DNA from 4 places in the Streptomyces sp. NPDC090022 genome. Region 4 is predicted to be linked to each of the others. Evidence: riboswitches for the same ligand, from Rfam matches in the RefSeq annotation. Region 4 holds a riboswitch; each other region holds the start of a gene.
The links. Region 4 has a riboswitch for cobalamin ahead of ACIPXB_RS01885 (ABC transporter substrate-binding protein). Riboswitches for the same ligand answer to the same signal wherever they lie in the genome.
Positions count from the first base shown of each region.

Region 1: another riboswitch for cobalamin. It lies ahead of metE (5-methyltetrahydropteroyltriglutamate--homocysteine S-methyltransferase); the one in region 4 lies ahead of ACIPXB_RS01885 (ABC transporter substrate-binding protein).
Region 2: another riboswitch for cobalamin. It lies ahead of ACIPXB_RS02690 (ABC transporter substrate-binding protein); the one in region 4 lies ahead of ACIPXB_RS01885 (ABC transporter substrate-binding protein).
Region 3: another riboswitch for cobalamin. It lies ahead of ACIPXB_RS23775 (hypothetical protein); the one in region 4 lies ahead of ACIPXB_RS01885 (ABC transporter substrate-binding protein).

Region 1 covers NZ_JBIVFN010000025.1:79,916-85,525, reverse strand. Annotated here, with positions in the region: gene ACIPXB_RS30790 (peptidase M23) at 1-1,664, opposite strand, end outside; gene ACIPXB_RS30785 (BTAD domain-containing putative transcriptional regulator) at 1,722-2,798, opposite strand; cobalamin riboswitch at 3,066-3,221, shown strand; gene metE (5-methyltetrahydropteroyltriglutamate--homocysteine S-methyltransferase) at 3,414-5,610, shown strand, end outside.
Region 2 covers NZ_JBIVFN010000001.1:601,311-606,920, forward strand. Annotated here, with positions in the region: gene ACIPXB_RS02685 (glycoside hydrolase family 18 protein) at 265-1,605, opposite strand; cobalamin riboswitch at 1,707-1,842, shown strand; gene ACIPXB_RS02690 (ABC transporter substrate-binding protein) at 1,878-2,888, shown strand; gene ACIPXB_RS02695 (FecCD family ABC transporter permease) at 2,885-3,910, shown strand; gene ACIPXB_RS02700 (ABC transporter ATP-binding protein) at 3,907-4,692, shown strand; gene ACIPXB_RS02705 (hypothetical protein) at 4,801-5,265, shown strand; gene ACIPXB_RS02710 (protein phosphatase 2C domain-containing protein) at 5,262-5,610, shown strand, end outside.
Region 3 covers NZ_JBIVFN010000014.1:165,149-170,758, reverse strand. Annotated here, with positions in the region: gene ACIPXB_RS23780 (prenyltransferase/squalene oxidase repeat-containing protein) at 1-1,309, opposite strand, end outside; cobalamin riboswitch at 1,441-1,511, opposite strand; cobalamin riboswitch at 1,631-1,769, shown strand; gene ACIPXB_RS23775 (hypothetical protein) at 1,885-3,297, shown strand; gene ACIPXB_RS23770 (enoyl-CoA hydratase/isomerase family protein) at 3,330-4,415, shown strand; gene ACIPXB_RS23765 (hypothetical protein) at 4,497-5,087, opposite strand; gene ACIPXB_RS23760 (GntR family transcriptional regulator) at 5,226-5,610, opposite strand, start outside.
Region 4 covers NZ_JBIVFN010000001.1:410,720-416,329, reverse strand. Annotated here, with positions in the region: gene ACIPXB_RS01920 (ArsR/SmtB family transcription factor) at 1-358, shown strand, start outside; gene ACIPXB_RS01915 (GNAT family N-acetyltransferase) at 355-852, shown strand; partial or broken gene ACIPXB_RS01910 (FAD-binding protein) at 955-1,135, opposite strand; partial or broken gene ACIPXB_RS01905 (aquaporin) at 1,132-1,926, opposite strand; gene ACIPXB_RS01900 (ArsR/SmtB family transcription factor) at 1,966-2,280, opposite strand; gene ACIPXB_RS01895 (hypothetical protein) at 2,357-2,527, shown strand; gene ACIPXB_RS01890 (arsenate reductase ArsC) at 2,570-3,019, shown strand; cobalamin riboswitch at 3,402-3,596, shown strand; gene ACIPXB_RS01885 (ABC transporter substrate-binding protein) at 3,825-5,060, shown strand; gene ACIPXB_RS01880 (FecCD family ABC transporter permease) at 5,057-5,610, shown strand, end outside.

The DNA of each region.
Region 1 (5,610 bases), on a different contig from region 4:
CCCCATTCCGACCAGGTGGCGAAGCCGGTCTGCCACCGGTGGTAGACGCCGGCGTGGCTGGTGCCGAACACCTCGATGCGGCCGTCGGCGTTGTTGCCCGCACCGATCGTCGTGCCACCGCCACCGAACGTCTCCCACTGCGCGTACGCCGCGTTCGGGCCGGTCTGCCAGGCGTGGCTCGCGGTGGTGGCGTTGATCGCGAACACCTCGACCCGGCCGTCCACCGACCGCGCGGTGGTCAGCTCGGCGTCGGGGATCCCGTCGGTGCCCGTCCACGCGGACCACGAGGTCGGGCCGGTCTGCCAGCGGTGGAACACACCGGTGGCGTTCGACGCGAACACCTCGAGCCGGCCGTCCTGGTTGTGGCTGACGGCGACGGCCTTTCCGCCGGCGCCGAAGTCCTCCCACGCGGACCAGCCGCCGTTGACGCCGGTCTGGTACAGGTGCCCGAACGTCGCGTCCGACAGCGCGAACACCTCGAGCCGGCCGTCCGGCGCGTTCTCCATGGCGAGGCGGGCGTTGGCCGGGCCGCCGCCGGTGCCCTCCCAGCCGGCCCAGCCGCCGCTGGGGGCGTTCTGCCAGCGGTGGAACACACCGCTCGCGTTGGAGGCGAACACCTCGATACGGCCGTCGGCGTTGGTGCCCGCCGCCACCCGGTACCCTCCGGTGCCGAAGTTCGCCCAGGCGGACCACCCCGCGCTGGGCCCGGTCTGCCACATGTGGTCGAACGTGCTGTCCGACAGCGCGAACAGCTCCAGCCGGCCGTCCGCGTTGGACGCCACCGCCAGCTGCGCGTTGCGCGGACCCCCCGCGAAGCGCCACGGCGACCAGGCGCCGTTCACCGCGGTCTGCCATGCGTGGTACACGCCGTCGGGACCGGCGGCGAAGGCTTCGAGGCGGCCGTCCGCCGACCGTCCGGCGACCACCCGGCCCGAGGCGTACGGGTGCTTCGGCCCGCCGCTCGTCCCGGCCCACAGCGCGTTGGCCAGCAGCGCCGCGTCGCCGGCTTCGATGCCGTACAGGTGGCGCAGGTCCTCGCGCGGCCGCTGGACGTTCCAGGCGACGTAGCCGATCTCGTGGTCGTTCCAGGAGCCGCCGGGGAACTGCTGCTCCATCGCGTCGAGGAAGGCGTTGGTGGCGTAGGTCGGGTTCAGCCGCTGCTCGCGGGTGCCCCACCAGTCCTGCTGCTGGAACAGTCCGAGGCTGGTGTGGTCGACGGCCGCGGAGTAGTTGTTCATGCTGGCCTCGACGATGATCGTGGCGATGGAGATCGTCGCGGCCCTCGGGCTCAGCCCGCGGTCCTTCACCGCCTGCGTGACCATGCGGGCGCAGGAGATCTTGTACGCGTCGAGATAGCCGGCCATCTTCGCGTTCAGCTGCGGGTTGAGCTGGTCGGCCATGACGGCGTCGGTGGCTGACGGGCCGGCCGGATCACACGGGGCGGTGGGGATGGCCATGCCCCTCACCGTCCCCTCCGGACCCATGAAGTACCGGGAGACGCCGTACCGGTCGTCACCCGGTCCCGGTCCCCGTCCCGGGCCCGGTCCCGGGACGGGCACGGCGTGGGCGAGGCCGGCCGGGGCGGTCAGGCCTATGAGCAGGGCCCATAAGCCGGTGATGACGGCGAGTCTGGAGAGCATGCGGGACAAGCCTGTTCCTGCCATGGTGTGCCTCTCTGTCGTGGGAAGTGGTGCGGTGCGGGGGGAGCGGCGGCGGCCGGGCTACGGGTGACGGCGTCGCGTGGTCGAGGCGTTGCCGGAAGGCCCCGGGCCCAGGGCGTCGTCGCCGCGCAGGATCGTCAGCCGCGTGCGGCGCAGCAGCCGGCTCGGAGGTACGCCGAGCTCGTCGGCGAGGCGGCGGCGGGCGACGTCGAAGACGGTCAGGGCGTCGGCCTGCCGGCCGTCGAGGTACAGCGCGCGCATCAGCGTCGCCGCCAGCTGCTCGTCCAGGGGGTGCGCCGCGGTCAGCGGGAACAGCTCGGCGATCGCGTCCGCGCCCCGGCCGAGCCGCAGTTGCCCCTCCGCCTTTCGCCGGGCGATGGCGATCCGGCGCTCGGTCAGCCTCAGCCGCTCCAGTTCGGCGAGCGGCCCGGGCACGCCGGCCAGGGGTTCGCCGCGGAACAGCGCCAGCGCCTGGGCGCACAGGCGGACCGCCTCGGCCCGCTCGCCCGCGCGCTCGGCCGCCGCGACACCGGTGACGAGTTCCTCCATGTGGGCCACGTCGACGTCGACGGCGTCGGAGACCAGCCGGTAGCCACAGCGGGCGTGCTCGATGACGGAGTCCGGGTCGTCCCCGAGGCGGAGGGCCTTGCGCAGTCGGTAGACGTAGACCGGGATCACGTTGGTGACCGGCGGTTCCATCCCCCAGACGTCGTCGAGGAGTTCCCGCCGGCTGAGCGTCCGGCCCGTGCTGAACGCCAGCGCCGCGAGCACGGCTTGCTGCCGGAGGTGCCCGAGCTCCAGGGGGCGCCCGTCCCGCGAGGCCCGCAGGGGCCCGAGCAGCGAGATCCGTACCCTCGGGCCGGCCGGCGCCGCCGGGCTCGCCGGCCGGGTGCGGGGGCCGCGGCCGGGAACGATCAGGCCGCAGTCGAAGGCGTGCACGATGGCGGCGGCCCGGTCGCGCAGACCGAGCTTCACGAGGATCCGCGCGAGGTCCGCGGCCACGACGCCCTCCGGGACGGCGAGGGCGGCGGCGATCTCGTCGTCCCGCAAGCCGCACCCGACCGCGGCGAGCACCTCGCGCTCCTGCCGCCCGAGGACGGCGGCGGTCGGGCGGTCCGTGGCGGCGGTCGTCGGCATCATGCTCCCCGGCTCCCTGCTGGTCGGTCGGGCGGGCGCCGTCGACACCGTAGGGGGCGTCGCGCAGGGGAAGGCATCCGGAACGATCCGGAGTGACACGAGCGACGACGGAGCCCCAGCCCCTTCCAGCACATGAAGTCGGGCTCCCGGCGGGGAGATCGCCCTCGGCGGAGTCCGGATGTTGGACACATGCTCGCCGCTGAGCGATCCGGCCCTCTAGGCTGGCGGGGCAGCTGGTTCGCCCCGTCCGCCAGGCGGGATGCGTCGTAAGAGGGAACCCGGTGGGAATCCGGGACTGCCCCGCAGCGGTGAGCGGGAACGACCGCCGTCATACGCACTGGGACCGGACAACGGTCCTGGGAAGCGACGGCCAGTAGGTGCCTGCCTCGGCAGAGGCCGGCGTGCCCGCGAGTCCGAAGACCTGCCCGTTGCCCGTGCGCGGAACCGTTTCCGCGTTACGGAGATCCCGGTGACCTCGTGGGCGGGTCGGCGTACACAGCGAGCGGCACGTGCGGGCATTCGTCCCGCGGCGGGGTCCGCGCGTTCTGTCGTTCCCTTCGCGTCCGCGTCCCGTTGCCGGGACGTTTCTGGACACATCTCGCGAAGGAGAGTTCCGTGACAGCGAAGCCCGCAGCCGCGGCAGCACGAGCCACCGTGTACGGCTACCCCCGCCAGGGGCAGAACCGCGAACTGAAGAAGGCCATCGAGGGCTACTGGAAGGGCCGCGTCACCGCCGACGCCCTCCGGACCACCGCCGCCGACCTGCGCCGTACAGCCTGGCAGCAGCTGGCCGAAGCCGGCATCCACGAGGTGCCGACCGGTGACTTCTCGTACTACGACCACGTCCTGGACACCAGCATCATGGTCGGCGCCGTCCCCTCCCGCCACCGCTCGGCGGTCGAGGCCGACGCCCTGGACGGCTACTTCGCGATGGCCCGCGGCACCCAGGACGTGGCGCCGCTGGAGATGACCAAGTGGTTCGACACCAACTACCACTACCTGGTCCCCGAACTCGGCCCCGACACCGTCTTCACCGCCGACTCCACCAAGCAGGTCGCCGAGCTGAAAGAAGCGCTCGCGCTCGGGCACACCGCCCGCCCGGTCCTCGTCGGCCCGGTCACCTACCTGCTGCTGGCCAAGCCCGCCCCGGGCGTGGCCGCGGACTTCGAGCCCCTGACCCTGCTGGACCGGCTGCTGCCCGTCTACACCCAGGTACTGGCCGACCTGCGGGCCGCCGGCGCCGAGTGGGTGCAGATCGACGAGCCCGCCCTGGTACAGGACCGCACCCCGGCCGAACTGAACGCCGCCGCCCGCGCCTACCGCGAGCTGGGAGCGGCCACCGACCGGCCGAAGCTGCTGGTCGCCTCCTACTTCGACCGGCTCGGCGACGCCCTCCAGGTCCTCGCGGCCGCCCCCGTCGAGGGTCTGGCCCTGGACTTCACCGACTCCGCGGCCGCGAACCTGGACGCCCTCGCCGCGGTCGGCGGGCTGCCGGGCAAGCGGCTGGTGGCGGGCGTGGTCAACGGCCGCAACATCTGGATCAACGACTACCAGAAGTCCCTGACCACGCTCGGCACCCTCCTCGGGCTGGCCGACCGGGTCGATGTCGCCGCGTCCTGCTCGCTCCTGCACGTCCCGCTGGACGCCGCCGCCGAACGCGACATCGACCCGCAGATCCGGCGCTGGCTGGCCTTCGCCCGCCAGAAGACCACCGAGATCGCCACCCTCGCCCGCGGCCTCGCCCAGGGCACCGACACCATCGCCGCCGAACTCGCCGCGAACCGCGCCGACCTGGCGTCCCGCGCGAGCTCCGCCATCACCCACGACCCCGCCGTCCGGGCCCGCACCGCCGCGATCACCGACACCGACGGCCGCCGCTCCCAGCCGTATGCCGAGCGCGCCGCGGCCCAGCGCGCCCATCTGGGTCTGCCCGTGCTGCCGACCACCACGATCGGCTCGTTCCCGCAGACCGACGAGCTGCGCGTGGCCCGCGCCGACCTGCGGGCCGGCCGGATCGACACCGCCGGCTACGAGGAGCGGATCGAGAACGAGATCCGTGAGGTGATCTCCTTCCAGGAGAAGACCGGGATCGACGTCCTCGTGCACGGCGAGCCCGAACGCAACGACATGGTCCAGTACTTCGCCGAGCAGCTGACCGGATACGTCGCCACGCAGCACGGCTGGGTCCAGTCCTACGGCACCCGGTACGTGCGCCCGCCGGTCCTGGCCGGTGACATCTCCCGCCCCGAGCCGATGACCGTGCGCTGGACCACCTACGCGCAGGCGCAGACCGCAAAGCCGGTCAAGGGCATGCTGACCGGCCCCGTCACCATGCTCGCCTGGTCCTTCGTCCGCGACGACCAGCCGCTCGGAGAGACCGCCCGGCAGGTGGCCCTCGCCCTCCGCGACGAGGTCAACGACCTGGAGGCGGCGGGGACGTCGGTCATCCAGGTGGACGAGCCGGCGCTGCGCGAGACGCTGCCGCTGCGGTCCGCCGACCACGCCGACTACCTGGCCTGGGCCACCGAGTCCTTCCGGCTCAGCACCAGCGGCGTCCGGCCGGACACCCAGATCCACACCCACATGTGCTACGCCGAGTTCGGCGACATCGTCCAGGCCATCGACGACCTCGACGCCGACGTCATCAGCCTGGAAGCCACCCGCTCCCACATGCAGGTCGCCGGTGAGCTGGCCGAGCACGGCTACCCGCGCGAGGCCGGCCCGGGCGTCTGGGACATCCACTCGCCGCGCGTCCCGAGCACCGACGAGGCCGCCGCGCTGCTGCGCAAGGGCCTGGAGGCCATCCCGGCCG
Region 2 (5,610 bases), 190 kb from region 4:
CGCAGTCACAGCATTGCACTGGTTTCAGCCAAGCAACAGATCCGTGGCCGAAATCCGTTGGCTGGTCCCTGGCCGCGGCTCCGGCTCCGGCTCGGGCGGTGGCGGTCAGGCGGCGGGGGCTGCCACCCCGGACAACCGCGATCGGGGGCTCGGACCGGCCCCGGATCGCGGGCCCGCCACGCACCGCGCGAGCCGTCCCCGGAAAGGGAACACCGCCGGGCCGGAGCAGTGTCGGCGGCCCGGCGGTGTCCGATCGGAAGGGGGTCAGCGCCCCCGCAGGCCGCGGTCCACGGCCGTCATCAGCTCGCCGTCCGCGGTGTCCCCGTCCAGCGACCAGAACATCGCGCCGCCCAGCCCGTGTTCCCGTACGTACGCCGACTTCGCCCGCAGCACCTGCGGGTCGTCGTACGTCCACAGGGTGGTGCCGTCGAACAGCCAGGCGTGTCCGCCGCGCCGGTCCCGGTGCACCGTGTACGCGCCCGAGTCCGCCAGCTTCCGCAGCGCCTTGTAGTCCTCGTACCCGGCCGCCCAGGTGGCCGGCGCGGGGCCGGTCGCGGGCTGCCCCATGCCGTCCCCGCCGCCGCTGACCCCGGTCCAGCCCTGCCCGTAGAAGGGCATGCCCATCACCAGCTTGTGCGCGGGCGCGCCCCGCCGCTGCCAGGCCTCGACGGTGCCGTCCACGCTGAAGTCGTCCCGGGCGTACAGGGCGGACTGCTGGGCGGTCCTCGGCTCCCCGGAGACGTGGAAGTCGTACCCCTGGAGCGTGACGAAGTCCAGGTCGCGCATGATCCGGCGGACCTCGAAGCCCGCGTCGATCTTGGCGGGGGCGGTCGGCACGAAGGCGCTCAGCTCGTACCTCCGCTTCTGGGCGCGTCCGTACGCATCCAGCTGGGTGCGGAACTCCCGTACCAGCTCGGTGAAGTTCCGCTTGTCCTCCGGCCGGTACGTGGTGTCCGTGTCCCCGGCCGACCCCGGCCACTCCCAGTCGAGGTCGATGCCGTCGAAGAGCCCGGCGGCCGCGCCCGCGCCGCCCCGGGCGCCGTCCTGCGGCAGGTTGCCCTTGATGTACAGGTCGATGCAGGACGAGACGAACGCCTTGCGCGAGGCGGGGGTGCGGGCGGCGTCCGAGAAGTGGGTGGACCAGCTCCAGCCGCCCAGCGAGATGAGCACCTTCAGACCAGGGTGCTTGGCCTTGAGCTCACGCAGCTGGTTGAAGTTCCCGGCGAGCGGCTGCTGGGCGTCGTCGGCCACTCCGTCGACGGAGTCGGCCGCGGCCAGCGGACGGACGTAGTCGGCCCAGGCGTCGGCCTCGCCCGGCACGTTGCCGGTGAAGCACCTGCCGTCCGGGCCGACGTTCCCGAAGGCGTAGTTGATGTGGGTGAGCTTGCCGGCGGTGCCGTTGGTGTCGAGGTCCTGGACCTGGAAGTCCCGTCCGTAGACGCCCCATTGGGTGAAGTATCCGACGCGCTTGTACGAGCGGCCGTGGTCGCGGTCCCGGTCGGGGCCGCTGTCGGCGGCGGCGCCGGCGGCGGGCGCGAACGCGGCCAGCAGGGAGAAGGAGCAGGCGGCGGCGACGGCCAGCCTGCCGAGCATGCTGCGGCGCATGGGCTTCCTTTGCGGATGCGGGCAATGGACGTGCGCTGTGCACCCCGGAAACTATTGGTCTGGACCAGCTGGGTCAAGAGGGCCGCCGGGCCCGCGGAGGCGTCTGGCAGACTGGGCTGCGTCACCCCAGGCGGTGCAGGACAGGAAACCGGTGCGATTCCGGTGCGGTCCCGCCACTGTGACCGGATCCCGACGGGTTCCGGGAGTCAGACACTGACGCACCGCCTCCTCACGTCGACCAGGGGACGAGGATCCCCCGGAGAGGCTTCGCCATGCCGCTGTCCCGCGCCCGCGCCCGCCGTGCCGCACTGCGTACGCTCGCGCCCCTCGCGCTCCTGATACCCCTGACCGCGTGCGCGGGAGCCCCCGCCGGCGACGGCCCCGCCTCGGCGGCCCCGGCGGCCCCGGCGGACGGATTCCCGTACACCGTCACCAACTGCGGCGTGAGCACGACCTTCACGGCCCCGCCCCGACGTACCGTCACCATGAACCAGCACGCCACCGAACTCCTCCTCGCCCTCGGCCTCGAGGACCGCATCGCCGCCACCGCCTACCTCGACGACGCGGTCCTGCCCCGCTACCAGGGCGCCTACGGGAAGATCAAGGTGCTCGCGAAGGAGTACCCCTCGAAGGAGCTGCTGCTGGGCGCCGAGCCCGACTTCGTCTACGGCGGCTACCGCAGCGCGTTCGACAAGGCACAGGGCCGCGACCGCGAGGGCCTGCAGAAGAGCGGGATCAACACCCGCCTGAACGTGGAGTACTGCACCGACGGACCCGTAGGACTCGCCCAGCTCAAGACCGAGATCACCGAGGTCGCCCGCACCTTCGGCGTCCCCGAGCGCGGCGCCCGCCTGATCGAGGACGAACAGCGCCGCATCGACGCCGTCACCGCCCGGGTCAAGGACAAGCCCCGGCCCGCCGTCTTCGTGTACGACTCCGGCGAGGGCGCCGCCTCCACCTCCGGCGGCCAGGGCATCGGCAACGAGATCGTCTCCCTGGCCGGCGGCACGAACGTGTTCGCCGACCTCAAGGACACCTTCGGCGACGTGTCCTGGGAGCAGGTCATCGCACGCAAGCCCGAGGTCGTCCTCATCTACGACTACGGCGGCACGAGCGTCGAGGCCAAGAAGCAGCGCCTGCTGAACGACCCGGCCCTCGCGCAGGTTCCCGCGATCCGTGACAAGAAGTTCGTGGTACTGCCGCTGTCCTCGGCCGTCCTCGGCGTCCGCGTCGCCGACGCCGTCGAGTCCCTGGCCGGCGGCCTGCACCCCGACGCCGCGTGAGGGCGCGCACCCCCCTCGCCCTCGTGCTCGTCCTGCTCACGGCCGCGCTCGCCGCCTCCGCCGTGGCCGGGCTGGCCCTCGGGCCGGTCCGGATCGCTCCCGGCCGGGTGCTCGACATCGTGCTCGGCGGGGAACGCACCGGAGCCTTCGCCTCCATCGTGTGGGACGTGCGGATGCCACGCGTCCTGCTCGGGGCCGTCGTCGGCGCCGGGCTCGCGGTGTCCGGCACCGTACTGCAGGCCCTCGTACGCAACCAGCTCGCCGACCCGTTCCTGCTCGGCGCCTCCTCGGGGGCCTCCGCCGGGGCGGTCCTGGTCCTCGTGCTCGGCGTCGGCGCGGGCGTGGCCACCAGCCTGAGTCTGCCGTTCGCCGCGTTCGCCGGGGCGATGGGCGCGCTCGTCGCCGTGTACGCGATGGCCCGGCGCGGCGGCACCATGACCACCGGCCGACTGATCCTGGCCGGGGTCGCCGTCCAGTACATCCTGTCGGCCCTGACCAGCCTGGTGCTGGTGCTCGCCGCCGAGGCCGACCAGGTCCGGTCGGTGCTGTTCTGGACGCTGGGCGGACTCGGCGGGGCCCGCTGGGACGAACTGGCCCTGCCCGCCGCCGCCCTGGCCTTCGGCACCGGCCTGCTGCTCGCGCTCGCCCGGCCGCTGGACCTGCTGCTGGCCGGCGAGGAGGGTGCGCGGACCCTGGGCCTGGACACCGGGCGCTTCCGGGCCGCCGTGTTCGTCCTCACCTCGCTGGTCATCGGGGTGCTGGTGGCCTACAGCGGGGCGATCGGCTTCGTGGGCCTGATGATTCCGCACGCCGCGCGCATGCTGGTCGGCGCCGGGCACCGGGCGCTGCTGCCGGTGGCCGCGCTCGGCGGTGCGGTGTTCCTGACCCTGGCCGACCTGGTCGCCCGTACCGCCGCCGCCCCCGAGGAGATACCCGTCGGGGTGGTCACCGCGCTGGCCGGCGGACCGTTCTTCCTGTGGCTGCTGCGGCGGTCCACCCGGGTGGAGGGGATCACCGGATGAAACCCGTGGAACTGCGCCTGGACGCCGTCCGGTACGAGACGGACGGCCACACCCTGCTGCACGGCGCCGACCTCGCCGCACGCCCCGGCGAGACGGTCGGCGTGGTCGGCCCCAACGGCAGCGGCAAGACCACACTCCTGCGCTGTGTCTACGGCGCCCTGCGGCCCACGTCCGGCCGGGTGCTGCTGGACGGAGCGGACGCCGCCGCGCTCACCGTCAAGGAGCGGGCCCGGCGGGTGGCGGTCGTCCCGCAGGACGCCGGCGGCACCCTCGGGCTGACGGTCCGAGAGGTCGTCGCGATGGGCCGCAGCCCGCACAAACGGTTCTGGGAGACGGACGGCAGGGACGACGGCGTACGCGTCGCCGAGGCCCTGCGGACGGTCGGCGCCGACCACCTGGACGGGAGGCGTTTCGACGCGCTCTCCGGCGGCGAGCGGCAACGGGCCCTGGTGGCCCGGGCCCTGGTCCAGGACCCGGGCCTGCTGGCCCTGGACGAGCCGACGAACCACCTGGACATCCGCTACCAGCTGGAGATCCTGGCCCTGGTCCGCTCCCTGCCCGCCACCGGCCTGCTGGTGCTGCACGACCTCAATCTGGCCGCCTCCTTCTGCGACCGGCTCTACGTGCTGCACCAGGGCCGGATCGCCGCCCACGGCACGCCCTGGGAGGTGCTGACCGAGGACCTCCTGGCCGAGGTGTGGGCCGTGCGCACCCGGATCGGCCCGCACCCTACGACGGGCGCGCCGTACATCGTCCACCTCCCGCCGGCGGCCCGCCGGTGAGCTGCCGGTGAGCCGGCCCGGCACCAGGTGAGAGGGCCCGAACGGCCCCCGGTCCGGTGCCTGTTGTGCCAAGGTGTGGGCAGGTCCGACAACCGGGGGAGTCGCCGTATGCGCATCACGATCGCCAGATCGCAGTCCGCACCCTTGGAGACCGAGAGAGAACTGCGTTCGCTGCACCAGTGGTTGCGGGACGACGACCGCGTACGGCGCCACGCACACGTGGAGTGGGGCGCAGCCGCGCCCGCTCCCGGGACGATGGGCTCGGCGCCGGAGTACGTCCTGCTGGCCGTGGAGTCCGGCGTCCAGCTGGCCGGCCTCGCCCTGGCCTGGTTCACCTGGCGCGGCACGCGTCCCCGGCCGCCCGCCGTCACCTTCGAGCACGAGGGCGTGACGGTGACCCTGGACGGGCAGGACCCCGAGACCGCGGCCCGGCTGCTCGAAGCCCTGACCGGCGACGCCCGCCGCGCAGCCCAGGACGATCCCGCCTCACCGCCGGCCTCACCGCCCACCTCGGCACCTCCCTCGGCACCTCCCTCGGCACCCACCGCGGCGGACGGCGACGCCGGGGCATGAGGGTGTCCGGCCCGCCCGCCGACCCCCAGCGGTCGAGCGCGGTACTCATCGGCGTCAGCGCGTACGACCACCTGCCCGGGCTCCCCGCCGTACGGACCAACCTGGCCGACCTCCGCGACCAGTTGCGGGACCCCGCGGTGTGGGGGCTGCCCGCCGAGCGCTGCCACCTCGTCCACGACCCGGCCGGCGGTTCGGCCGCCATCGCGCCGCTGCGGCACGCCGTCGAGGCGGCCACCGACACCCTGGTGGTGTACTTCGCGGGCCACGGACTGGTCGACCCCGACCGCGGTGACCTGTGGCTCGCGCTGCCCGGCACCCGCCCCGGCGAGGTCGACACGGTCATGC
Region 3 (5,610 bases), on a different contig from region 4:
CGGCGGCGGGCCAGCCGCCGGTGGGCAGCTGGGCCTTGCGCAGATGGGCGCGGGCCTTCTCCACGACCGTGTCGTGGCCGCCGGCCCGCTTGAGGGCCAGGGCGATCAGGCCGGTGGAGCTCGCGTCGCTGTCGCACCACTCGCCCGCGCGGATGAGGACGCCGGTGAAGCCGCCGTCCTCGCACTGGAGCAGCGTCAGCCGGTTCACGGCGTCGGCCGGCGGGGTCACCCCGCCGTTCAGCAGCGCGATGACGGCCATCGCCTGGGCGTCGGCCTGGCCGGTGGTGCGGAAGTCGCCCTTGGTCAGGCAGCCCTCCACCGTCTCGCCGTCGCCGATGTCGCGCGGGCAGACGTACTTCACCAGATCGCCGAGCAGGTCGTGCCCGCCGAAGGCGCGCGGGTCCTTGCCCGTGGCCTCGGCGACGAGCGCGAGCCGCGCGGCGGCGGACGCGTCCGGGATGCCGTCCTTGCCCGCCGGGTAGGCGTACGCGTCCGTCTGCTCGGGCGTCGCGAGGAAGTCCGCGATCCTCCGGGCCGCCGGGCTCTCGCGGTCGGCGCTCGCGAGGGCGTAGACGACCTCGGTGGTCAGCAGGTGGTTCGGGGTGGTGGAGCCCTCGTCGACGATCCGCTGCCCGTCGGTCAGCCGGCCGGTGAGCCAGCGCGTGGCGGCGGGCACGTCGACGGTGCCCGGCGGCACGGTGGGCGGGCCGGTCGGCCCGGTCGGCGTGGGGCGGGGGCCGCCGCCCCCGGCGCGTACGTCGTCGGGGGAGAACGTGGGCTTGCCACGCGTCCCGCCGATGTCCGTACCGCCGAACACCCAGGCGTCCACGTCGCCCGGCTTCGGCTGGCGGGCCATCGCGCCCAGCGGGCTGTACGTCCAGTTCTGCTGGCCGGGCGAGGCGATCCAGTACGACCAGTAGGCGGAGGCCTGCGGGGTGAGGACGCAGTCCTCGTTCTCCGGAGTGGGGTACTGCGTACCGGAGTTGAAGGAGCCGTTGCCGATCCGGCAGATGAAGCCGGGGCCGTCGTGGACGGTGCCCTCGGTGGTGAAGCCGGCCTCGTGCAGCAGGTCGTACCCCGTGGTGGGGGTGGTGTCGCAGCCCCGCTCGACCTTGCCGCCGAACGGGCCGAAGTCGACGGCGACGATCGCGCCGGTGGTCGCCGTGCAGCCCTCGACCGGGTCGGCCGAGGCGGACGTACTGCCGCTCAGGAAGGCCACGCCCGCCGTGAACGTCAGCAGCGCCGCGGACACGAGCGACAGCAGCCGCTTGCCCCCGACGCGTTGCTCTGCTTGCTCTGCGGTCCCCACCACGGCCCCTCGTGTCTGCCGGGCGGACGCGTGCGTGGCAAAGGGCTCCCGCCGGGCACCGTGGGCCCCGGGGAAGCCGATCGAACCACGCCGTAGTCCGCGACGGCGCTTCTCGCTGAAACCTGGCCCCAGGCATTCCGGCTCGCCCGGACGATGCCGGGCCCACGGCTGCGGGTCAGCGCCGGATTCAGACCGGCTTCCCCTGGAGCTGAGTGCTTATCAGTCGGAGTGGAACACGCGGATAAAGACAGCGTCAAGGTGCTCTGCGTCTCACTGGAGCGGCGCTCCAGCGGCGCCCGTAGCCCGCTCCGGGGTGGCTGGCGGACCATTGATCACTCGGGTAGCGTCCTGGGCTGCCACATGGGGGAATCCGGTGCGAAGCCGGAGCTGACGCGCAGCGGTGTGGGACGGCAGGGGCCGTTTCCGAGCCCGAATGCCCATCCGGCGATGCAGTACAGGAAGCCGTACCACGCGTTCCGGGCGGCGGCCCTCCGGTGTGCCCGGCCGCGCGTGGAGCGCGGCGTCGGGGGAGTTCGCCGGCAGCGGTCGGCGTCCGCCGATTCCAGGAGCAGGCCATGTCCCGTCCCCGTACCTCCCGCCGCCTCGCGCTCGCGGTGCCCGCCGCGCTGGCCGCGTTCGCCCTCACCGCGCTGCCCGCCGCCGCGACCTCGTCGCCCGCGCAGATCGCCACGTCCAAGACCAACGGCGTCGCCTACCTCAAGTCCCTCCAGGCCGCGGACGGTTCGTACGCCGGCGCCGGACTGTCCAACGAGTGGGCGTTCACCGCCTTCGCCGCGAGCGGTACGGCCGTCGCCGACGTCCACCCCGGTGGCGACACCACGAAGAACGCCCGGACCGTCTACCGCAACCTGCTCTCGACGGCGGGCTGGCCGCAGGCTTCCCCCGTGGTCACCGACTACGAGCGCGGCACGCTCAACGCGTACGCCGCCGGCATCGACCCGGCCCGGGTCTCGGCCTCCCGCAACCTCATCGCCCACGTCTACTCGTACTGGCAGACGGCGGAGGCGGGCTACTTCGGCCCGTCCGGGAACTTCAACGGCACCGTGTTCGCGGCCCTTTCGCTGGGCGGCGCCAAGACCCAGGCCGGCGGCAACCGCGTCCCGCAGGCGCTGACCGACGCCATGGTCACCCGGATCCGCGCCAACCAGCACGTGGACGGCGGCTGGACGTACCAGAAGGCCGAGGGCAACCCGACCGTCCTCAACTCCGCGAGCGACGTGGATATGACGGGTGCCGCCATGGCCGCGCTGTGCGTCTCCGGGGTCCCGGGCACCGACGCCGACGTCGTCCAGGCGAAGAACTTCCTCAAGGGCAAGCTGGCCAACACCACCGGCGCCTTCAACTCCCTGTACGGCATCAACACCAGCTCCAACGGCTGGGGCGTGGCGGGCCTGAACGCCTGCGGCATCAACCCGCAGACCGGGGACTTCCGCACGCCCGCGGGCAGGACCCCGATCGACTTCCTGATCGCCAACCAGTTCAACCCGGCCGGCGGCTTCAAGTACAAGCCGGCCGACACCACGCCGACGTCCTACGCCTCCATCGACGCCCTGCGCGCGGTCGCCGGCGGCGGCTTCACCACCGCCCCGCCGGTCCCGGTCACCCCGGGCGCCCCGCAGTGGGTGGCGCAGAGCACCTTCACCGCCGGTACGGCGACCAAGCTGGCCCTGACCGTCGACGACGGCACCGGCGGCCTCAAGGTCTGCTCGGTGGCCTTCACGCCCACCGGTACGACCACCACCCTCGGCGACGTCCTGGCCGCGGCCACCACCGGCGCCACCCCGGCGGGCTGCGTCACGAGCGTGACCCCCGCATCGGGCACCGGCACCATCACCGCGGTCAACGGCGTCTCCAACAGCGGTGGCTCGACCTGGAAGGTCAGCGTCGACGGCTCCGCCTTCGCCGGCGCGCAGCGCGAGAAGATCATCAACGTGGGTGACACCATCGCCCTGCGCTACGGCAGCTGACTGTTCCCCTCCTGGAAGGAACCGACGAGATCATGCGCGACACGGACGCGGCGCAGGACGAGGTCCTGCTGGCGGTCGAGGGCCGGGCCGGACACATCACGCTCAACCGTCCCAAGGCCCTCAATGCCCTCAGCCACCCCATGGTGCTGCGCATCGGGGAGGCGCTGACCGCCTGGGAGCGGGATCCCTCCGTACAGACCGTGGTGATCTCGGGCGCCGGTGAGCGGGGCCTGTGCGCGGGCGGTGACATCCGCGCCATCCACGCGGACGCCCGCGCGGGCGGCCACGCCTCGGCGGACTTCTGGCGGGACGAGTACCGGCTGAACGCGCGCATCGCCCGCTACCCCAAGCCGTACGTGGCGTTCATGGACGGCATCGTGATGGGCGGCGGGGTCGGGGTCTCGGCCCACGGCAGCGTCCGGATCGTCACCGAACGGTCCAGGGTCGCCATGCCGGAGACCGGCATCGGCTTCGTCCCCGACGTCGGCGGCACCTACCTGCTGGCGCTGGCCCCCGGCGAGCTGGGCACCCACCTGGCCCTGACGGGCGCGGCCATCGGCCCCGCCGACGCACTCCTGGCGGGGCTCGCCGACCACTTCGTCCCCTCCGACCGGCTCGGCGCCCTGGCGGCGGACCTCGCGCTCTCGCCCGTACGCGAGGTCCTCGCCCGGTACGTCGCCCCGCCGCCGCCCGGTGAGCTCGCCGGCCACCGGGCCTGGATCGACACCTGCTACGCGGCCGACACGGTCGAGGAGATCGTCGACCGGCTGCTCGCCACCGGCCTGACGGCTGCCAAGGAGACGGCCGACACCCTGGTCGCCAGGTCGCCCACCGCCCTGAAGGTCACCCTGGCCGCGCTGCGCCGGGCCCGGGATCTCGGCCCCCTGGAGCGGGTCCTGGAACAGGAGTACCGCGTCTCCTGCGCGGCGCTGGCCTCCGCCGACCTCGTCGAGGGCATCCGGGCCCAGGTCGTCGACAAGGACCGCGAGCCCCGCTGGTCGCCCGCCACCCTCGCCGAGGTCACCGAGGCGGACGTGGCCCGCTACTTCGCCCCGCTCGGCGAGGGGCGCGAGCTCCGCCTCGGCGACGGCGGCTCCCCGCAGGAGGCGCCCTGGTGACCACCGTCGCCTGCGGGGCGGGGCGGGGCCCGGAGTCCGCCCTCGGCCGCGGCCACGTCCGCCCGCCCCGGGCGGGCCGCCTCAGTGGAAGCGGACGGCCGCCGCCGCGAAGGCCGGGGCGTGGGCCGGTACGGACGCGAGGAGGGCCACCCACGAGCCGTCGGTGAACTCGATGTCCATCCGGCCCTTGGGGTGCGCCCCGGCCGGGTTGGCGCGCAGGGCGGCGACCTCAAGCCGGGGTGCCTCCCAGTACTGCCGCAGCGCGGGAGTGTTCTGCCAGACCGGCGAGACGTCGCTCAGGCCGAACCAGCGGCGGTCGGTGACGGCGAGCACCCCGGTGACCGAACCGCGTACGCCGGCCCGGCCGATGAGGAGGCGTCCGGCCGAGCTCTCCCAGCCGCCCTCCATGCCCGTGCCGTGCGCCGTCCCGCCGACGGCGGGCCCGGCCGCCCGGGAGCGGTGCGTGTCGTGCGAGCGTGAGGTGAGCAACTGGCGCAGCGCGCCCGGGAGTCTGGCCTCGATCCGGCGCCCGAGGTCCGCCGGGTCGGGTGGGGCGAGCAGCGACTCGGGCGGCTGCGGTACGCCGGGGGCGAGTGCGTATCCGCACGCGGCGATCAGCCGTTCGTCCGGACGCAGGAACCGGTGGGCCTGATCGCGCGCTTCCTCGTTCAACGCGCCTGCTCCTGTTCTGTCGTGGGGCTCCCGGCACGCTGTCGGCGCGTCACGGGACGCCGTGCGACGTCGTGGGTGGGCGCCGGACAGATCGTGTCCGGCACGCCACGATTGTCCCCTGGTGCCCCGCCTTCTTGATCATCGGGGTGCCCCGCGCGGACGTCGGGCCGACGCGCGTGCCGACGGCGGGCCGCCGCCGCAGTCGCCGCCCGCGCCGGATCCGGGGATGCCGCCGGCGGCCCAGGGCCGTGAGAGATCGCCCGCGTGCCGCTCCAGCGGGGCGGTTACCGCCGAGTTGCTCACAAGGAAGGTCACGCTGCCGGCCCGGTACCGGTCGTCCGTCCACTCGATCGGCCTGCCGGTGTGCGTACTGGTCAGGTGACGCTGGCGCAACAGCGGGCTGCCCCGGCGCAGTTCGAGCAGGCGCGCGTCCTCGGACCCGGCCGGCAGGACGTCGATGAGGTGCTCGCCGTAGTGCGCGACGATGCCGGAGTCCTTGGCCAGGCTGTCCATGACCGAGCGG
Region 4 (5,610 bases):
GAAGGTGTTGCCGCTTCTTGAGCCCGAGGCAGTCGCTGCGTGCTGCCCGCCTCTGGACGAGCGCCCGATGTCGGCCGAGGAGGCCGAGGTCGCGGCGAAGATGTTCAAGGCCCTCGGCGACCCTGTGCGCCTGCGTCTGTTCTCCGCGGTCGCCTCGCACGAGGGCGGGGAGGCATGCGTGTGCGACATCTCCGACGTCGGCGTCTCCCAGCCGACCGTGTCCCACCACCTGAAGAAGCTCAAGGAGGCGGGGCTGCTGTCCTCCGAACGGCGTGGGACGTGGGTCTACTACCGGGTCGAGCCGTCGGTCCTCGCCGCGATGGGCGCGCTGCTGGCCGGCGCGGCGAAGGCCGCGTGACCACGGTGCACGTCACCGGGCTTCTGCCCGAGCACGCCGGGCAGGTCCTGGCGATCTACCAGGCCGGGATCGACGAGGGCCACGCCACCTTCGAGACCACGGTGCCCGACTGGGCCGCGTTCGACACCGCGAAGCTGACCGGGCACCGCTTCGTCGCGCTGGACGGCGACACGACGGTGCTGGGCTGGGTGGCGGCGAGCGCGGTCTCGGACCGCTGCGCGTACGCCGGGGTGGTCGAGCATTCCGTTTACGTCCGCCCCGACGCCCGTGGACAAGGTGTCGCGGGCAGGTTGCTGGAGGCGCTGATCGCCTCGACGGAAGCGGCCGGGATCTGGACGATCCAGTCCGGGATCTTCCCCGAGAACACCGCCAGCCTGGCCCTTCACGAGCGGGCCGGGTTCCGCGTGATCGGCACCCGCGAGCGGATCGGCCGCCAGCACGGAACCTGGCGCGACGTCGTACTGCTGGAACGCCGAAGCCCCCTGATCGCCTGAGCCGGTCAGCGTGTCCAGGGCACGAGGCGCGGCACCGCCCGGACGTGGACGACCCTCCCGACGACCTCCGCCGGCGTCTGGGTGACCACGGCAACGGCAGCGACGCGTCCAGGTACCGGTGGCGCTGATGACGACGCGGGTCCGCCATGCGCCGCAGTCCGTTTCGACGCGCAGGCAGGCGCCGTCACGGTGGACTGCAGAGACCCGGGCGGCGCAGGTGGTAGCCGGCGGCGAGCCCTGCTCGGCCGCCGCCGATCACCACCACGTCCGTGCGCTGCGTCATGCCGCGGGCTGCCCCTGGTCGGTCTTGCCGCGCATGAAGATGACGGCGACGAGCGCGAGGCCGACAACCGCTCCGATGAGCTGCATGCCGATGAATCCCGGGACGGAGGCCGGGGCGATGCCTGCGAAGGTGTCGGTGAAGGCACGTCCGATGGTCACGGCCGGGTTCGCGAAGGAGGTGGAGGAGGTGAACCAGTACGCGGCACCGATATACGAGGCGACCGCAACCGGTGCGAACCGTAGCCGGTCGGTCCTGGCCAGACCGAAGATCAACAGGATCAGTCCGGCGGTGGCGACGACCTCGCCCAGCAGCAGGTTGCCGGCGGAGCGGTCATGCTGCGACCACTTCACCAGCGGCTGCCCGAACATCGCGTCCGCCAGGATCGCGCCCGCGATCGCACCGGCGATCTGCGAGGGCACGTACGCGGCGAGTTCGCGGGCGTTCACGCCCGGTCCGCCGCGGCGGGCCGTCCACCACTCGGCGAGGGTGACGGCCGGGTTGAAGTGGGCGCCGGAGACCGGCCCGAGTAGGGCGATCAGGACACCAAGGCCGAAGACGGTGGCGGTGGAGTCGGCCAGCAGCTGCAAGGCGACGTCGTCGGTGAGCTCGGTGGCCTGGATGCCGGCGCCGACCACGATCGCGACCAGAGCGGCGGTGCCGACCAGCTCGGCCGCAGCACGGGCAATCAAAGGGGTGCGGGGCGGCGTGGCGCCTGGGGCGGGCTACGGCTCGTCGGCGGCTATGGCGGCCTCCGCCGCGGTGGCGGCGCCGACGGGCTCGGTGGCGGTCAAGGCAGGTTCTCCTCGGGCAGGTGAGGCACGGCGCGAAGGCTACGGGCAGGACCGCTTGAGGTTCGCTTCAGCGGTGGCACGCGCGGTCTGGGCGAGGTCGGCGAACTGACCGGCGAGGGCTTCGATGACTTCCGGGCGCAGGCGGTAGTAGACGTACCTCCCACACGGCTCCGTCTCGACGACCCCGGCCTCGCGCAGCACCTTCATGTGGTTGGAGAGATTGGTCTGCTTGGCACCCGTTTCCTCCACGAGGTGGGTGGTGCAGAGCGTCTCCCTGGCGAGGAGGGTCACGATCCGGAGCCTGAGCGGGTCGGCCAGAACCCGGATCAGATCAGTGTCGACTGACGTCAGCATGGACTGATACTGTCACATCAGCTGGGGCTGACACCAGTCCGAGCCGACCTTATCGGCTCCTTTGAACAGGAACGCCATGCCCACGCCTTCCTCGCCCCTCCTGCCCGACGACCGCCTCGCGGCAGGGGCCGTCCGCGACTGGCCCGTCCCCGACCCCGAAGGCGCTCCGATCGCCGTCGTCCGCGACATCCGCGACGCCATCGACAGCCGCATCACCGACCTGCTCACCCAGCTCGGCGCTGCCTGAAGACCGCTCGCCCCGCAATTGCCCGATCCCCAAGGAAGAACCATGTCCTCTGCTCTCCCCCAGCCTGGCGGCCGGGCGGTACCCCCAGCCGCCTCCGTCCTGTTCGTCTGCATCCACAACGCGGGCCGCTCCCAGATGGCCGCCGGGTTCCTGCGCCACCTCGCCGGCGACCGCGTCGAGGTCCGCTCCGCCGGTTCGATGCCCGGCGACCAGATCAACCCCTCCGCTGTCGCCGCCATGGCCGAGCTGGGCATCGACATCTCCGACCAGACCCCGAAGGTCCTCACCCCCGAGGCCGCCCAGGCGTCCGACTACATCATCACCATGGGCTGCGGCGACGCCTGCCCGTACTTCCCCGGCAAGACCTACCTCGACTGGCAGCTCGAGGACCCGGCCGGCCAGGGCGTCGAGGCAGTCCGCCCCATCCGCGACGAGATCAAGGGCCTCATCGAGGGCCTGATCGCAGAGATCGACGCCAAGGCCAAGGCGTGACCCAGGTGACCGACACGATCCCCGCCGACGGCATACGCGACGTCGTCGTCATCGGCTCCGGCCCCGCCGGATACACCGCCGCCCTCTGATAGACCGTTGCACTGTGCTCTCGAGCGGCAGATGCCTCCTCCTGTACCGGAGGCCGGTCCCGTCCGTCCCGCGGGCCGTGGTGGTGGGTGCCGGGTCTCGTTCCCACAGGCCCAGCAGTTCCGCCTGGGTGGCGGAGTCGGCGTGAGCCGAGGCCGTGTTCGGGGGTGCAGGCGGCCCCGCCGCCGCGGCAGCGTTGTCCCTCGGTCGGACGCGCCGGACGGGCGGGATGCCCCTGGGCCGTTCACATCACACCCCACCCCCTGTGGCCGGCCGCACAGTTGTGGGTCTGGCGTGGTCGTGGCCGCTTCTGCGATGCTTCCGTCCGACAAGCGACGGCGGAACGAGGAAGCCGGTGAGATTCCGGCACGGTACCGCCACTGTGTAGGGGGAGCGACTCCGCCCATGGCCACCGCCCCATCCGGGGGTGGGAAGGCCGGAGAAGCACTGATCCCGAGTCAGGAGACTCACGCCGTCGCACCTCGAAGTACGGGGCGGATTTCCCCAGGAGAGGCGGTGGCACGCGTGTGCCCGCGTATGTGTGGTGGCAGCTTCGCGCTGCCCTCGGCCCGTCGGAGCCGACCTGTCCGGCCTGACGCACCAGCCCGTTCCCGCAGGTTCTGAAGACCTGCTCCTCCAGCGGGTTCCTTCCCGTACGCCGCATCACGCGCCCCGCCCTGCCGGTGCGCACTGCCTACGCACGCCACCAGGAGTCACCTTGTCCGTACGATCCGTCCTGCCCGGCCGCCCTCAGGCCGCCGCGGCGGCCTTCATCGCCGTCGCCCTCACGCTCACCGCGTGCGGCGGTGACGCCGGCACGCCCGCCGACTCCAAGGCCCAGGCCGCCGGGAAGGGATGCATCAAGGACTTCGACCCGGCCAAGGACTACTTCCCGGTCAAGTCGGCGGTGAAGCACGCCAAGAACTTCACGCTCCGGTACGAGAAGAGCTACCAGGTCCTCACCGTCAACGAGCCCTACCCCAAGGGCAAGCCCGAATCGTACGTGCTGGTCAAGTGCGGTGCACCGAAGCCGCAGCTGACCGGTGAACTGGCCTCCGCGCAAACGGTCACCGTCCCCGTCAAGAGCCTGTACTCCGCCTCCACCACCCACCTGCCCCTGCTGACCGAGACCGGCACCCTGGACGTCCTGACGGGGGTGGCGAGCACCACGAACATCAGCTCGGCCGAGGTGATCGAGAGGGTGAAGGCAGGGAAGGTCACCGAGTACGCCAAGGACCGGACCCTCAACGCGGAGACGGTCATCGGTGCCAAGCCGGACGTGCTGATGACCCAGGGCACCGACGACCCGCAGTATCCGAAGCTCCGTCAGGCCGGGATCGCCGTGGTCGCCAACGCCGAGTGGCTGGAGCCGAGTCCGCTCGGCCGCGCCGAGTGGGTCAAGGCGATGGCCGCGCTCACCGGGGCGGAGAAGCGTGCGGGCGAGGTGTTCGACACCATCGAGGGTGACTACCGGAAGGTCGCCGAGAAGGGCGCGCAGGCGGTCAAGGCGGGCAAGCCCGTCGATGTCCTGCCCGGCACGATGTACCAGGGCACCTGGTACATGCCCGCCGGCGGCAGCTACGCCGCGCAGCTGATCAGGGACGCGGGCGGCACCTACCCCTGGGCCGGCGAGGCGGGCACCGGCAACCTCCAGCTGAACTTCGAGGCCGTGTACGCCAAGGGCGGCGAGGCCCCGGTCTGGATCGCCGACCAGAAGTGGAAGTCCACCGCCGACGCCGTGAAGGCCGACAGCCGGTACGGGCAGCTGAAGGCCCTCTCCGGAGGCGCGGTCTGGACGAACACCAAGGCGCTCGGCCCCGGCGGCGGCAACGACTACTTCGAGCGCGGTGTGCTGCGCCCGGACCTGGTCCTCGCCGACCTCTTCGCGCTGATGCACCCGGACCAGGCGAAGGACCACGCCTTCACCTTCTACACCCAGGTGCCCAAGGCGTGACGACGCACACCACAACCGCGCAAGCCGCCGCCCCGGACGCCCCGCGGGCGGTACGGCCGGGGCGGCGGCGCCTCGCCGTCGTCCTCGCCCTCACGGCCGGCACCGCCGCACTGTTCGTCCTCACCATCGCGACCGGCTCCCACCGGGTGCCGGTCGCCGAGGTGGTGCGGATCCTGTTCGGCGGCACCGCCGACGACCCGAGATGGACCGTGATCGTCGAACAGGTCAGGCTGCCGCGCGCGCTGACCGCCACCGCCGTCGGCGCCGCCCTCGCGGTGGCGGGCGTGCAGATGCAGACCCTGTTCCGCAACGCACTGGCCGATCCGTTCTCCCTCGGGGTGAGCTCGGGCGCCAGCATGGGCGTCGCCGCCGTGGTCGTCGGCACGGGCGGAGTCGCCGGAAGCTTCACCGGAAACCTGGCCGGCCTGGGGCGCCTGGGCGTCGTCCTCGCCGCCTCGCTCGGCGCCGCCGCCGTACTGGCCCTCGTCCTGCTCCTCTCGCGGTGGGTTCAGTCGGCCGTCACCCTGCTCGTCATCGGCGTCATGATCGG